Regions from separate parts of the Shewanella decolorationis genome, predicted to be linked through region 1. Evidence: predicted binding sites of a transcription regulator. Region 1 holds the regulator's gene; the other holds the start of a gene.
The links. The regulator NrdR, encoded in region 1, represses ribonucleotide reductase genes. The targets are predictions, from matches to a motif close to AAACACNANATNTNGTGTTT.

Region 1 (7,464 bases):
GCCATTGGTTATCAATCTGTTTGCGCCTTGGCCCTGTGAGCATGCCACCCGCATGGAGTTTGATGGTAAATCCGGCAGCGGCTGCAGCATCAAACAGCGGTGCGGCCGCGTAACACCAACCGCACAGAGGATCGATAATGGCATGTAAAACGGCCTTGGGATTGTCTGTGGTATTCATTTATGTGCTTCCTACAAAACTATTTTGTGCTCTGACTCGTGAGTTAATGCATAACCTTTGAATGAGTGGGGCAGGATTAGCCATGCCCCAATTTGGTTACATTGGCCAGCGCATTTCACCCATAATCACTTTGGCACTGATCTCAAGCCCTGCATCTAAAGGAATTTGTGGGTAGAGCGTGAGCATCTTGGCGATTAAGTCCGCAGAATCTTTTGCTGTTTGGGCTGCCTTTTCAAAGGCATTAATATAATCGCGAGTAAAGGCGATGGCGCGCTTATCAAATCTGGCATCACCGAGATAATGTCCAGGGATAACCTCTTTGGGGGATAAGGCTTCCATCTTTTCTAAATGGGTTAACCAAGCTTTACGCGACTCTACACTTTGAGTATCTGCCATCCAAACGTGTGTGTTATCAAACACTTCAACGCCGCCAGTGATGGTTTTAGCCGACGGTACCCACAGGAAGGTATGCTTAGGGTGAGCATCCTCTAGCCCTTCAATCAGCACTTGTTCACCGTCGATACTAAAGTGATTGGTGGTGACCACCTTAGGCAGCACTAATTGGCTCGGGGCATTGTCCTTTAAAATCGGTCCCCAGTAGGCCAGTTTGCCCTCCATCGAGGCTTTAATATCATCGACCGTAGTTTGAGTGGCGACAATTTCGACCTCGGGGAAGTTTTGTTTAATCACATCCAATCCAAAGTAGAAATCCGGATCGCTATGGCTGATATACACCAAGGTAAGCTTTTTACCGCTGGCCTTAATGGTATCCACTAAGGTTTGGGCATCATTTTTTTGAAACTGAGCATCGACCAACATCATTTCATGCTCGCCACTGATAAAGCTTGAAGACACCGCAAAAATACTGTTTTCGCCCGGATTAAAATGGCTCACTTGCAAAGGTGCTGCCTGAGCAGTAGCCATTCCCGCCATCAGCATGGTTGCGGCTAACTGGGGTTTCAAAGAGGTTAATTTTAGAGCATTCAATAGTGTCATTTCTGTTCTCACTTATTCATTCAAATAGGATTCGGTGATTTGCACTGCTGCAAAAGTGAGCTTAGTTTAGGTTGCAAAAAAACTTAGATAAACACGACAAATTGCGCTTATTTGTTGCATAATTCGGATGAATACACGTTTAAAACCGATTATTTAGTGCAAGGTAATCAACATAAAGGCGGATAAACCATGGATAGACTCGAAGCGGCAAAGGTGTTTGTGACTATCGTCGATCGGGGGAGCATGATTGGCGCCGCCGAGGCGTTAGATATGTCGCGCTCTATGGTAACTCGTTATTTGGCCGAGATAGAGGAATGGTCGGGCGCACGTTTGTTGCACCGCTCGACAAGACGTTTGAGCTTGACCAGTGCGGGCGAGCAAGTGCTCGATTACTGCCAGCGTTTGCTTGAATTAGCACAGGAAGTCCCCACCGTCAGTCATGCCCAAAGCGCCCAACCCAGAGGATTATTGCGGATTAGCTGTTCGCAATTTATGGCGCATTTGCTCCTTCCCACGGTCGTTCGTCCCTACTTATCCCAATATCCTCAGGCGAGTGTGAACTTTCATGTAACGAGTCAAACCGTTGATTTAGTCGCTGAGCGCATCGATCTTGCTATTCGAATCACCAACGAACTCGATCCTTCACTTATCGCAAGGCGCTTAGGGGAATGTGAGTCTGTGGTCTGCGCCTCGCCACGTTACCTTGCCACCCATTCGGCTGTCACACATCCTGAGGATTTAACCCGGCATAATTGCCTGACCTATTCCTACTTTGGCGATGTGATGTGGCGTTTTACTCAAATTAATCATCCTGATGGTATCGAGGCGGGACAGCTTTTTAATATTCCCGTAAGAGGTAATTTAAGTGCCAATGATTCTATGGTGGTGTTAAACGCTACTTTAGCGGGGGAGGGGATTGCCATGCAGCCCCTGTGGGCGGCGAAGCCCTATCTCGACACTGGCGAATTAGTGCCATTGTTGCTGGAGTTTCAACCTCAAACCTTGGGCGTATACGGCGTATATCAATCCCGTAAACATATGCAGCCTGCATTAAGAGTGATGATGGATATGTTGGTCGCTTATTTTGCTAGTTTGAAATAGCGCCAAAGTCAGTTCTGCCTAATCAATTACCATAAAAAAGGAGCTTAACTCTTTCGAGTTAAGCTCCTTAAATAAGGTTAGGTTCTAAATCTATTTCGTCATACGCTTGTATTTTAAGCGGTGTGGTTCAATCACATCGGCACCATAGGTGTTCTTCAACCATGCCGAGTATTCGGTGTAGTTACCTTCGTAGAAGTTTACTTGGCCTTCGTCGCGGTAGTCCAGAATGTGGGTCGCGATACGGTCTAAGAACCAACGGTCGTGCGAGATCACCATAGCGCAACCTGGGAATTCGAGGATCGCTTCTTCCAGTGCGCGCAGGGTTTCAACGTCTAAGTCGTTGGTTGGTTCGTCGAGGAGCAGTACGTTACCGCCAGCCTGCAACAGTTTGGCTAAGTGAACACGGTTGCGCTCACCGCCCGATAGAGTACCGATAATCTTTTGCTGATCCGCACCACGGAAGTTAAAGCGGCCAACATAGGCGCGACTTGGAATTTCCATGTTGTTGATGCGCATGATGTCTTGACCACCAGAGATTTCTTGCCAAATGGTGTTCTTGTCATTCATCGAATCGCGGAACTGCTCAACCGACGCCAGTTGTACTGTTTCACCTATCTCAATGGTGCCGCTATCAGGTTGCTCGCTGCCAGACAGCATGCGGAACAGGGTCGATTTACCTGCACCGTTGGCACCGATAATACCGACGATCGCGCCCTTAGGAATCGAGAACGACAGGTTATCGATTAGCACGCGATCACCATAGGACTTGGTTAAGTTCTTCACTTCGATGACTTTATCACCTAAACGTGGTCCAGGCGGAATAAACAGCTCGTTGGTTTCGTTACGTTTTTGGTAATCTGTGGTGTTCAGCTCTTCGAAGCGCGCCATACGGGCTTTGCCCTTAGACTGACGGCCTTTCGCACCTTGGCGAACCCATTCTAATTCTTTTGCAATGGTCTTTTGACGCGCGCTTTCAGCGGCCGATTCCTGCTTCAAGCGAGCATCTTTTTGCTCAAGCCATGAAGAGTAGTTGCCTTCCCATGGGATACCCTCACCACGGTCAAGTTCTAAAATCCAACCAGCAGCATTGTCGAGGAAGTAACGGTCGTGGGTAATCGCCACCACGGTGCCCGAGTATTCCTGCAGGAAGTGTTCGAGCCAAGCGACTGATTCGGCGTCCAAATGGTTGGTCGGTTCGTCGAGTAGCAGCATCTCTGGCTTTTCCAGCAGCAGACGGCAAATCGCCACACGGCGGCGCTCACCACCCGATAAGACTTCAATCTTTTCATCCCAATCTGGCAGACGAAGGGCGTTCGCCGCACGCTCGAGGATGTTGTCCAGATTGTGGGCGTCCTGCGCCTGAATGATCGCTTCGAGTTCACCTTGCTCTTTGGCAAGGGCGTCGAAGTCTGCATCGGGATCCGCGTAAGCGGCATAGACTTCGTCTAAGCGTTTGAGGGCATTTTTGGCTTCAGAAACCGCTTCTTCAATCGCCTCACGTACGGTTTGCGTTGGGTCGAGTTTCGGTTCCTGTGGCAGGTAACCAATCTTCAGGCCCGGCATTGGACGCGCTTCACCCTCAATTTCGGTATCGATACCGGCCATGATGCGCAGTAGGGTGGATTTACCAGAACCGTTAAGACCTAACACACCGATCTTTGCGCCGGGGAAAAAGCTTAAGGAAATGTCTTTAAGGATCTGCTTCTTAGGAGGAACAACCTTGCCCACCCGCAGCATGCTGTAAACAAACTGAGCCATTTTTCTGCATCTATAAGTGACTAATGATGCGGCTAATTCTACTCGATTGTGCGCCGAACTCAACTCGGCATTGAGGCGAGTTCAAGGTAAAACTGTAGGATTTTCATGTTTCAGAGACTGGGATTGTCGGCTCGTTACGAGTAGAATACCGCGCAACCCTACCTACAAGAATTGGCAGCTGGAGTAAGCAATGCTGAAAAAAGATATGAATATCGCAGATTATGATCCGGAACTGTTCAACGCAATTCAGAACGAAACTCTGCGTCAAGAAGAGCATATTGAGCTGATTGCTTCTGAAAACTACACCAGTCCACGCGTGATGCAAGCGCAAGGTTCACAATTAACCAACAAGTACGCCGAAGGTTACCCAGGCAAGCGTTACTACGGTGGTTGTGAGTATGTGGACGTAGTTGAAACCTTAGCGATTGAGCGTGCAAAACAACTGTTTGGTGCGACTTACGCAAACGTACAACCTCACTCAGGTTCTCAAGCAAACAGCGCCGTTTACATGGCATTGTTAAAACCAGGCGATACCGTTTTAGGTATGAACCTCGCTCATGGTGGCCACTTGACCCACGGTTCACCTGTAAACTTCTCCGGTAGACTGTACAACATCATTCCTTACGGCATCGATGAATCAGGCAAAATCGACTACGACGAAATGGAACGTCTGGCGGTTGAACATAAGCCTAAGATGATGATCGGTGGTTTCTCTGCTTACTCAGGCATCGTTGACTGGGCAAGAATGCGCGAAATTGCAGACAAAATCGGTGCTTACCTGTTTGTCGACATGGCGCACGTTGCGGGTCTTATCGCCGCTGGTGTGTATCCAAACCCAGTGCCACACGCTCACGTTGTGACCTCAACCACTCACAAGACCTTAGCCGGTCCTCGTGGTGGTATCATTCTGTCTGCTGCCGATGATGAAGAGCTATACAAAAAGCTGAACTCAGCGGTATTCCCAGGCGGTCAAGGCGGTCCTTTGATGCACGTTATCGCGGGTAAAGCGGTCGCCTTCAAAGAAGCTTTAGAGCCAGAGTTCAAAGCTTACCAACAACAAGTGGTTAAGAACGCTAAAGCCATGGTTGAAGTGTTCTTAGAGCGCGGTTACAAGATCGTTTCTGGCGGTACTGACAACCACTTAATGCTGGTGGACTTAATTGGTCGCGACCTGACGGGTAAAGAAGCCGATGCCGCTTTAGGTAGCGCAAACATCACAGTAAACAAAAACTCTGTGCCAAACGATCCACGTTCTCCATTCGTGACCTCTGGTGTGCGTATTGGTACGCCTGCGATCACTCGCCGTGGCTTTAAAGAAGCTGAAGCGAAAGAGTTAACCGGTTGGATCTGTGACATCCTCGACGATGCCCACAACCCGGCGGTTATCGAGCGCGTAAAAGGCCAAGTATTGGCACTGTGCGCCCGTTTCCCTGTTTACGGTTAATTCGTTAATTTATCTGAATATGGCGGCTGAGTTCACAACTGCTTAGGGTGTCACTCTTAGGTGGTTAACCTCAGCCGATAAATAGGATAAAATCCCATGGCCGCATTAAGCGGCCATTTTTATTGCTAAAATCTTAGACTTAAACCTGCTCGGTTTAAGCAAGATAGGCTTTATTCCATTCACGGCAGGAGGCTCAATGCATTGTCCATTTTGCAGCGCGACAGATACAAAAGTGATCGATTCCCGATTAGTGGCGGAAGGCCATCAAGTGCGTCGTCGCCGAGAATGCACCGAATGCCACGAAAGATTTACCACCTTCGAAGGCGCCGAATTAGTCATGCCACGGGTGATTAAACGCGATGGTACGCGCCAACCCTTCGATGAAGAAAAGCTGCAAGCAGGCATGTTACGCGCGGTCGAAAAGCGCCCCGTGTCTATGGATGAAATCGAGCAGGCCTTAAGTAAAATCAAGTCAACGCTGCGGGCGACTGGCGAGCGTGAAGTGCCATCCGAGATGATAGGTAACTTGATGATGGAACAGTTAATGAGCCTAGACAAGGTTGCCTATATTCGTTTTGCCTCGGTTTATCGCGCCTTTGAAGACGTCTCCGAATTTGGTGAGGCGATTGCGAAACTGCAAAAGTAACATGGGTTATCTTAGGTTAGCGCTTAGGTTAGCGCCTCGTTATGCGCCGCATTCGGGCACGCTTCCTCAAGATTTCATAGGGTTTATATGAATTGGTCAGAACTCGATAACCAGATGATGAGCCGAGCCATACAACTGGCTCGCAAAGGATTTTATACCACTCGCCCCAATCCCAGTGTGGGCTGCGTTATCGTAAAAGATAATCAGATTGTCGGTGAAGGTCATCATCAAAAAGCCGGCGAGCCCCACGCCGAGGTGCATGCACTGCGCATGGCTGGCGAGCTTGCCCGTGGCGCGACCGCCTATGTCACCTTAGAGCCTTGCAGCCATTATGGTCGTACGCCGCCCTGCGCCTTGGCGTTGATCAACATAGGTGTAAAACGTGTGGTGGTGGCGGTTGAAGATCCCAATCCGCAGGTCGGTGGTCGCGGTATTCAAATGCTGCGCGATGCGGGCATTCAAGTGGATGTCGGTTTACATCGCGACCAAGCTTACGCTTTAAATCTTGGTTTTATGAAGCGCATGGAGTCGGGTCTACCTTGGGTGACGGTAAAGCTTGCCGCGAGTCTCGATGGTAAAACCGCATTATCCAACGGTGTCTCTAAGTGGATTACAGGCCCCGAAGCTCGCCGCGATGTGCAGCGCTTACGTTTGCGCGCCTGCGCACTGGTCACTGGGATTGAAACCGTACTGGCCGATGACCCTTCGCTCAATGTGCGCTACTCAGAGCTTGGCAGTCTTAGCTCGCAATTGAGTGAGGCGCAAATTTTACAGCCGCTGCGGGTGATTTTAGATAGTCGTTGCCGCTTGCCGATTACGGCAGCCTTGCTTGCGATTGAATCGCCGATTTTATTAGTCTCAACTGAGCCTTACTCACCAGCCTTTGTGGCGCAGTTGCCGGCCCATGTGACTTGTCTTCAATTACCGGCGATTGATGGTCGAATCTCGCTACCCGAACTCTTAAGCTATTTAGGCAAAAGCTGTAATCAGGTGCTTATCGAAGCGGGTGCGACCTTAGCGGGTGCTTTTATCGACGTGGGATTAGCCGATGAGTTAGTACTGTATCAAGCGATGAAAATCCTTGGAGCACAAGGACGTAATCTACTCGAATTACCCGATTATCAAATGATGGCCGATATTCCGACCCTCAAACTGGTCGATGAGCGTAAAGTGGGCGCGGATATGCGTTTTACCTTGAGGCTCGAGTCCAATCCATCTCTAGCAAATAAGTGAGTTAGCCATGTTTACTGGGATTATTGAGGCCGTTGGCACGCTGCGAAAGCTTGAACGTAAGGGCGATGATATTCGTTTAACGGTCGCCAGTGGCAAACTGGATTTAAG
Region 2 (7,464 bases), 2.2 Mb from region 1:
ATGACACTGATCTCAAAGGTCTTTCTAAGGAAGAGTTGTACTTTCTTAAAGTTATCCCAATCCTTAGGGCCAACGAGGGAGATTGCATCACCTTTGGCGCCCGCGCGGCCAGTACGACCGATGCGGTGGACATATTCTTCGGCAAATTTGGGCATATCGAAGTTAATGACAAGGGAGACATTAAGTAAGTCTAAACCACGGGATGCTACATCTGTGGTCACCAGAATCTGCTGCTGACCGCGGGCAAATTGGTCCATGATTTGATTACGGGCCGCCTGCTTCAGCTCGCCGCTTAGGGCTGCTGTGGCAAAACCTTGCGCCGAAAGTTTGCTGGCTAAGCGCTCGGTATCGGCGCGGGTGGCGGTAAAAATAATTACTTGTTTGTGGGTTTCATCGCTGAGCAAACGTGTGAGCAGGGCTTCTTTGTGATCTAAATGATCACACAGATAAATCCGCTGGGTAATGTCCTGATGCTCAGTGTGGGCTGCTCCAATCGCCACATGCGAAGGATTTTTGAGTAATGCCGCGGCAATCTCATTGATTTCACTGTGATCTAAGGTGGCCGAAAACATTAAGGTTTGACGACGCTTATGATCGGCCGCAGCGTTAATCGCTTTTAATTGCGGTGCAAACCCCAGATCCAGCATACGGTCGGCTTCATCGAGGACAAGCAGTTCCAATCCATTGAGGAAGAGGTTTTTTTGCTCTAAATGATCGGCGATACGTCCCGGCGTTGCCACAATAAAATGCGGCTCTTTTGCCAGCGCTTTGGCTTGATCGTTAAAGTTTTCACCGCCTAATACGCTAATGGCTTTGTATTGAGTGTTGGCAACCAGCAAACGTAGCTGGCTATACACTTGGTGGGCCAATTCGCGGGTTGGTAATAAAATAAGTACTCTAGGATCGCGCTTGGTTAAGGCGCGGGTGGAGATAACCCTTTGCATCGCTGGCAACAAAAACGCTAAGGTCTTACCTGAGCCTGTTTTTGATGACGCCATTAAATCTTTACCTGCCAATGCGATAGGCAGTGCTTGTTCCTGGATGGCGGTTGGGGTCGCAATCCCCATATGCTTTAAGCTTTGTAACAGACGCTGGTCCAGAGAAAAATCAGTAAACTGCAAAGGTATATCCCCTAAATCTGAGTGAGGGCAGATTATAGCCTTAAATCACTATGCTCAGCTATCTTGATTGGTCATTATCTTACTGGAACCGTTAAATCGCCGCAGATATGGCTAGCCGCCATTGATTCTTGACACTCACTTTGTGGAACATATGTTGATTGTTTAAATGCTCTTTAATGCAACCCTTGAGCTGGACTAACTGAATAATAAATTATTAGTGATTGACAGTGATCTGGGCTGAATTTAGCTTATTCATTTCATGGAGTTGTTAAAGGATACAAATTATGGGCAAAGGGGTTTCACCGACTATCGGTATTGCTTTAGGCAGCGGAGCCGCTAAGGGATGGGCTCATATTGGTGTGCTTAATGGGCTTGCTAATATGGGGATCAAACCTGATAAAGTAGCTGGGTGTTCAGTTGGTGCTCTGGTGGGGGCGGCCTATGCCCATAATCATTTAACCGAACTTGAGGAATGGGTACGCAGTTTTTCGAGCTGGGATGTCCTCGGGTTAATGGATATTCGTTGGCGCAAGGGTGGTTTGATCGGTGGTGAGAAAGTCTTTGATGTGCTGCAATCTCGCATTGGTGATATCAATATTGAAGACTTAGAGCGCCCCTTTGCGGCCATCGCGACTGACTTGTATTCGGGACAAGAAATCTGGTTTCGCCATGGCGATTTACGTCAAGCCGTTCGAGCTTCTTGCTCCATGCCGGGGATATTAGCCCCCGTGCGTCAAGGAGAGCGCTGGTTAGTCGATGGTGCAGTGGTGAACCCTGTACCTGTGTCAGTGAGCCGTGCCATGGGCGTCGATATTGTGATAGCCGTTGATTTGCAAGGGTTTCATTCTGGGCGACTGCAAGTATTACCCGTCAATATGACCAGCCATAAGGCGCCGAAGGAAGAAACCGAAATGCCCGCGCGCCAAGAAACTGGCTTTATGGATTTGTTTGCTCGGGGGCGGGAGTATGTCAGCAGCTTAACCGATAAGTTTTCCCTCGGCACTAAATCTAACCCCGGTATGATTGCGGTGATGTCTCAGTCGATGGGGATTTTAGAGCAGCGCCATAAGCGGGCGCGTTTGATGGGAGATCCGCCCGATATCCTCGTAGTGCCTGAAGTGGCCAACATTGGCACCATGGAATTTCACCGTGCCGACGAGGCGATTGCGGCGGGGGAGGCGGCTGTCGCTAAAGTGGCGCATTTGATTGAAGCTGCAATTTGGAAAGGCTAAGTTGTGAGAATACTCAGGGCGTATTGACGTTTCGAGATTAAATTTTGTTCGTTCTGGCAAGCTCGTGCCCGCGAAACGAATAATAATTTAGGCAAGTGACTGTTTGATTGGCTTATTTTTTGCTTTAACTTCATCACACAGTGTTAGATGCCGAATTATTGACGATGAATTCTCTTTTAAATGCCTTAAATCTGAATCGTAGCAGTGTTGCCGATGCCTATGGCCTGAACAGCAAGAAGACGGACACGAGTAAGACAGAATCCTTGACGGATGCCAACTCATCCACCAAGGATACGCCTAAAACTGAGACGAAACCGAGTGATGAGATTGCCTTGTCACCCCGTGCGCTTAGGGCACAAAAAATCCAAGCCATGTCGAAGGATTTTTTTGCCGATGGCAAGTTTAGTGTGTCCGATATTCCGGCCCTAGTGTCTCGGCTGCAAAAAGACGGTATTTTGTCCGATGCACAGGTTGAACGCCTGTCACAAAACGGCATTAATTTGCCGAGTCAAAAGCCGAGCAAGCAATCCCTGCAGGACTTTATCGACGACGAGCTCAAGTCTTTAGCGGAAAAGTCACCAAACAGTCCGATGATCAACACCTTAGTCGATGCTAAAAACGTGTTGTCGAATATGGATGATGCGCAATCCCCTGTGCTGGCACAAAAAGCCACCAAGGTCTTTGGCCAGTTGACCGATTATCTAAATAGCAACCCAACACTGAGCGACAGCCAAAAGCAGTTATGGCAGGGGCTTAAATCGACTATGCAAGTGGCTTCCTCCATGGGGATGCAGCAATCGGCATCGGGGCAACTGAGTAGCTATCTTGCCTTAGCCAAGCGTTAATCTTAATCAAACAGCAATAATCTTTTAAAAACAAAGGACTTTGATTTTTTGTCACAGTCCTTTGCTGTATTTAGCATCTTTTTAGCGTTCACTATCTTGCTTTACTGCTGAGGTCAAGGCTTAAAACTGAGATCATTGGGCTTGGCTACAGTTCTTCTTTGTTCTTTTTATCCATCCGATAAATCATGATCTGGATCATGGATTTTTAGGTGTCGATCCCGCTTAATTGCCTACATATTGTGTTTGTTGATTATTGAAGCACTATATGTAGTGTTAAATTTAATCGAAATGGAGAGGAACTAAACAATGCCAGTCGTGATCAAGCGGGATGGTTGCCGCACACCTTTTGATGAAACAAGGATAAGAGATGCAGTGATAGCGGCTGCAAACTCGGTTGGGATAGAGGATGCTGACTATGCCGCGACGGTTGCCGCCTGTGTGAGGGAGCGAGTGGCGAATCTGGCAGAAGTCGAGATCCACCATTTACAGGATGCGGTTGAAAATCTCTTAATGGAAGGCCCTTACAAATCCTTGGCGCGGGTCTATATCGAGTATCGGCACGACAGAGACATTTGCCGCGATGCGACCAGTAAACTCAATCTCGAAATCCGTGGTTTAGTCGAGCAAAGCAATGCCGCGCTGTTAAATGAAAACGCCAATAAAGACTCTAAAGTGATCCCAACCCAGCGGGATCTGCTCGCGGGTATTGTCGCGAAGCATTACGCCAAGAGCCATATTCTGCCTAAGGATGTAGTGGCCGCCCATGAACTTGGCGAGATCCATTACCACGATCTCGATTATTCGCCGTTTTTCCCGATGTTTAACTGCATGTTGATTGATTTGGCAGGCATGTTGACCCACGGTTTTAAAATGGGCAACGCCGAAATTGAGACCCCAAAATCCATCTCCACCGCTACTGCTGTTACGGCGCAGATTATTGCCCAAGTGGCGAGCCATATTTATGGTGGCACTACGATTAACCGTATCGATGAAGTGCTTGCGCCTTTTGTGGCGAAGAGCTATGACAAGCACTACCAAGTGGCACTCAATTGGCAGATTAAAGATGCCAAGGCCTATGCGACGGCGCTGACAGAAAAAGAATGTCATGATGCTTTCCAATCCCTTGAATATGAAGTGAATACCTTACATACCGCCAATGGACAAACGCCCTTTGTCACCTTTGGTTTTGGTCTTGGCACTTCGTGGGAGTCGCGTTTAATTCAGCAATCCATGTTGAAAGTGCGTATGACGGGCCTAGGTAAAAATCGTAAGACTGCCGTGTTCCCTAAACTGGTGTTTGCGATTCGTGATGGCATTAACCACAAGGCCGGTGATTGCAACTACGATGTCAAACAAATGGCCCTAAAATGCGCCAGCATGCGCATGTATCCTGATATTTTGAACTACGAGCAAGTGGAAAGAGTCACGGGATCATTTAAAACCCCAATGGGCTGTCGCAGCTTTTTAGGCTCCTACAAAGAAAATGGCGAGCTGGTCCATGAAGGGCGCAATAATCTTGGGGTGGTGAGCTTAAACTTGCCCCGAGTGGCCCTCGAGGCCAATGGCGATGAGGCTGAGTTTTATCGTATTTTAGATGAGCGTTTACAACTTGCCCGCCGTGCATTAGATACTCGCATCGAACGCTTAAATGGCGTTAAAGCAAGAGTTGCGCCGATTCTGTATATGGAAGGCGCCTGTGGTGTGCGCCTGCGCGCCGATGATGATATCGCCCAAATCTTTAAAAATGGTCGGGCATCGATTTCATTAGGCTATATCGGTTTACATGAAACCATCAATGCGCTCTATGGCACCGAAACCCATGTGTTTGATGATGCCAAGCTGCGTGAAAAAGCGCTGGCGATTGTCGCGCACCTTAAAGCGGCTACCGATGCATGGAAGGCCGAAACCGGTTATGGCTTTAGCCTTTATAGCACCCCGAGTGAGAGCCTCTGCAGCCGTTTCTGCAAGCTCGATGCGCGCCAATTCGGCGTGGTTGCGGGCGTAACCGATAAGGGTTACTACACCAATAGCTTCCATTTGGATGTGGAAAAGCGGGTGAATCCCTACGATAAAATTGATTTTGAGCAGCCATATCCTGCGATCGCCAATGGCGGATTTATTTGCTACGGCGAGTATCCCAACATGCAGCACAATATCGAAGCGCTCGAAAATGTGTGGGATTACAGCTATAGCCGCGTGCCTTACTACGGCACTAACACGCCGATTGATGAATGCTACGACTGCGGTTTTACCGGTGAGTTTAGTTGTACCAGTAAAGGTTTTACTTGCCCTAAATGCGGTAACCACGAGCCAAGCCGTGTATCTGTCACCCGCCGAGTGTGCGGTTACTTAGGTAGCCCCGACGCCAGACCATTCAACCATGGCAAGCAAGAAGAAGTGAAACGCAGGATCAAACACTTGTAACACTTTTGCCTTGTTTGTTTTGTTACACTGGCACAGTCGCACTGGTGGCGACTGTGCTTTGATCTTTAGCCCCTAACCATATTGGGCTTTAGCGCGGATGCAGCAATGAACTATCACCAATATTATCCCGTTGACGTGGTAAACGGTCCTGGCACTCGGGTCACTCTATTTGTGTCAGGTTGTGAGCACCAATGCCGAGGTTGCTATAATCAAAGTACTTGGGATGTGCGCTCAGGCCATTTGTTTGATAAGGCAATGGAAGATACGCTTATTGCCGATCTACAGGATGAGCGCATTGTGCGCCGCGGCTTGTCACTCTCTGGGGGCGATCCACTCTTACCCGCCAACCTTGAGAGTATCCTCGCGTTAGTGAAGCGGGTGAAAACCGAATGTCCGGGTAAAGATATTTGGCTCTGGACAGGTTATACCTGGGATGCGCTAACGGATAAGCAGCGTGCGGTACTGGAATATGTGGACGTGCTGGTGGATGGTAAATTCGAACAGAGCCTTGCCGATCCGAGTTTGCCATACCGTGGCAGCAGCAATCAGGTGATCCGTTTCTTATAAAAGCGGTAACGAGGATCGCTAACTTGCTGTTATAATCCCACACCTTGACACAGTGACCCAGACATTCAGGCCCAAAATGGGGTAAATATCGACTGGGATTCACTTAAGTAATTTAAGGTAACATGATGAATTTAAAGCAAGAACTGCAGCAGCTTAACGATAAGTTAGATAAGTTTCGTCGTAAACTGGCGGCAGCAGAGCAACGTGGCGATGCCGTGATTGTGGCGCAATTTAAACGCGAGATTGCGGCGGTCACTAAGCAAATCAATAGTGTAAAAACGCAGCAGTCGCGCCTTTTACAAAAGCAAGGTACAGATATTCAACACTTGCCATTCCACCGCGCCCTCACCAAAGCTGAGCAAGCCGACATGGGTCAACTGAAAAAGTCAGTCAAAGGCCTAGTGGTTGTGCATCCGATGACGGCTCTCGGGCGAGAAATGGGCTTAACCGAAGTGACGGGTTTTGCTCCTGCTAAGTTTTAAGTTTTATTGGCAAGTTATTCATTGAGTTGCAAAATAAGGCACATGCTTATTTTGCAGCGCCTTGAATGGTTGTTCGACAGATTGAGCTATACCCGTGATAGCGCCACAGGTTTCGATTTATAGTTGATTAAATTACTAAAGTATTTCGTGATTACGGAAAACGCTTTAGAATAGGCGCTCAGTAGGCGAAGAGCCCAATCATCGTTTTGTTTATGGATGTTCCTTCCGTCTCATGGAATGAGAGTAGTCGTTAAGGTTAAGTCATGTCGATAAAATATGTCGCGACGTCAAAATTACCCACTCCCTGGGGCGTTTTTGCCATGCACGGTTTTGAAGATACCGAAACCGGTAAAGAGCATGTTGCCCTCACATTTGGCACCCTAAGTAGCGATGCCCCCGTATTAGGCCGTATTCACTCTGAGTGTCTCACGGGCGATGCCTTGTTCAGCTTACGCTGTGACTGTGGCTTCCAGCTGCAAACTGCGATGCAAAACATTGCCGAAACCGGCAGTGGGTTTATCTTATATTTGCGCCAAGAAGGCCGCGGTATCGGTCTGCTCAATAAGATCCGTGCCTATGAATTGCAGGATAAAGGCGCCAATACGGTTGAGGCAAATGAGCAATTAGGTTTCCCGGCGGACATGCGTAAATACGATATGATCCAACCTATGCTTGAACAAATTGGCGTGAAGCATGTACGCTTAATGACCAATAACCCTCGCAAAGTCAAAGCAATGAAGGAAATCGGCATCGAAGTGGTTGAGCGTGTTCCCCTGCAAGTCGGTAAGAACCG

Region 2: the regulator NrdR is predicted to act here: its motif matches at 3,455-3,474, upstream of nrdD (anaerobic ribonucleoside-triphosphate reductase).

Annotation. Positions count from the first base shown of each region.
Region 1 is NZ_CP037898.1:4,160,073-4,167,536, reverse strand. It holds gene EYR25_RS18635 (DsbA family protein) at 1-178, opposite strand, end outside; gene EYR25_RS18630 (MBL fold metallo-hydrolase) at 275-1,174, opposite strand; gene EYR25_RS18625 (LysR family transcriptional regulator) at 1,364-2,275, shown strand; gene ettA (energy-dependent translational throttle protein EttA) at 2,366-4,033, opposite strand; gene glyA (serine hydroxymethyltransferase) at 4,224-5,477, shown strand; gene nrdR (transcriptional regulator NrdR) at 5,674-6,123, shown strand; gene ribD (bifunctional diaminohydroxyphosphoribosylaminopyrimidine deaminase/5-amino-6-(5-phosphoribosylamino)uracil reductase RibD) at 6,211-7,356, shown strand; gene EYR25_RS18600 (riboflavin synthase) at 7,364-7,464, shown strand, end outside.
Region 2 is NZ_CP037898.1:1,651,104-1,658,567, reverse strand. It holds gene EYR25_RS07635 (DEAD/DEAH box helicase) at 1-1,121, opposite strand, end outside; gene rssA (patatin-like phospholipase RssA) at 1,406-2,353, shown strand; gene EYR25_RS07625 (hypothetical protein) at 2,518-3,198, shown strand; gene nrdD (anaerobic ribonucleoside-triphosphate reductase) at 3,505-5,622, shown strand; gene nrdG (anaerobic ribonucleoside-triphosphate reductase-activating protein) at 5,728-6,189, shown strand; gene EYR25_RS07610 (YibL family ribosome-associated protein) at 6,315-6,671, shown strand; gene ribA (GTP cyclohydrolase II) at 6,935-7,464, shown strand, end outside.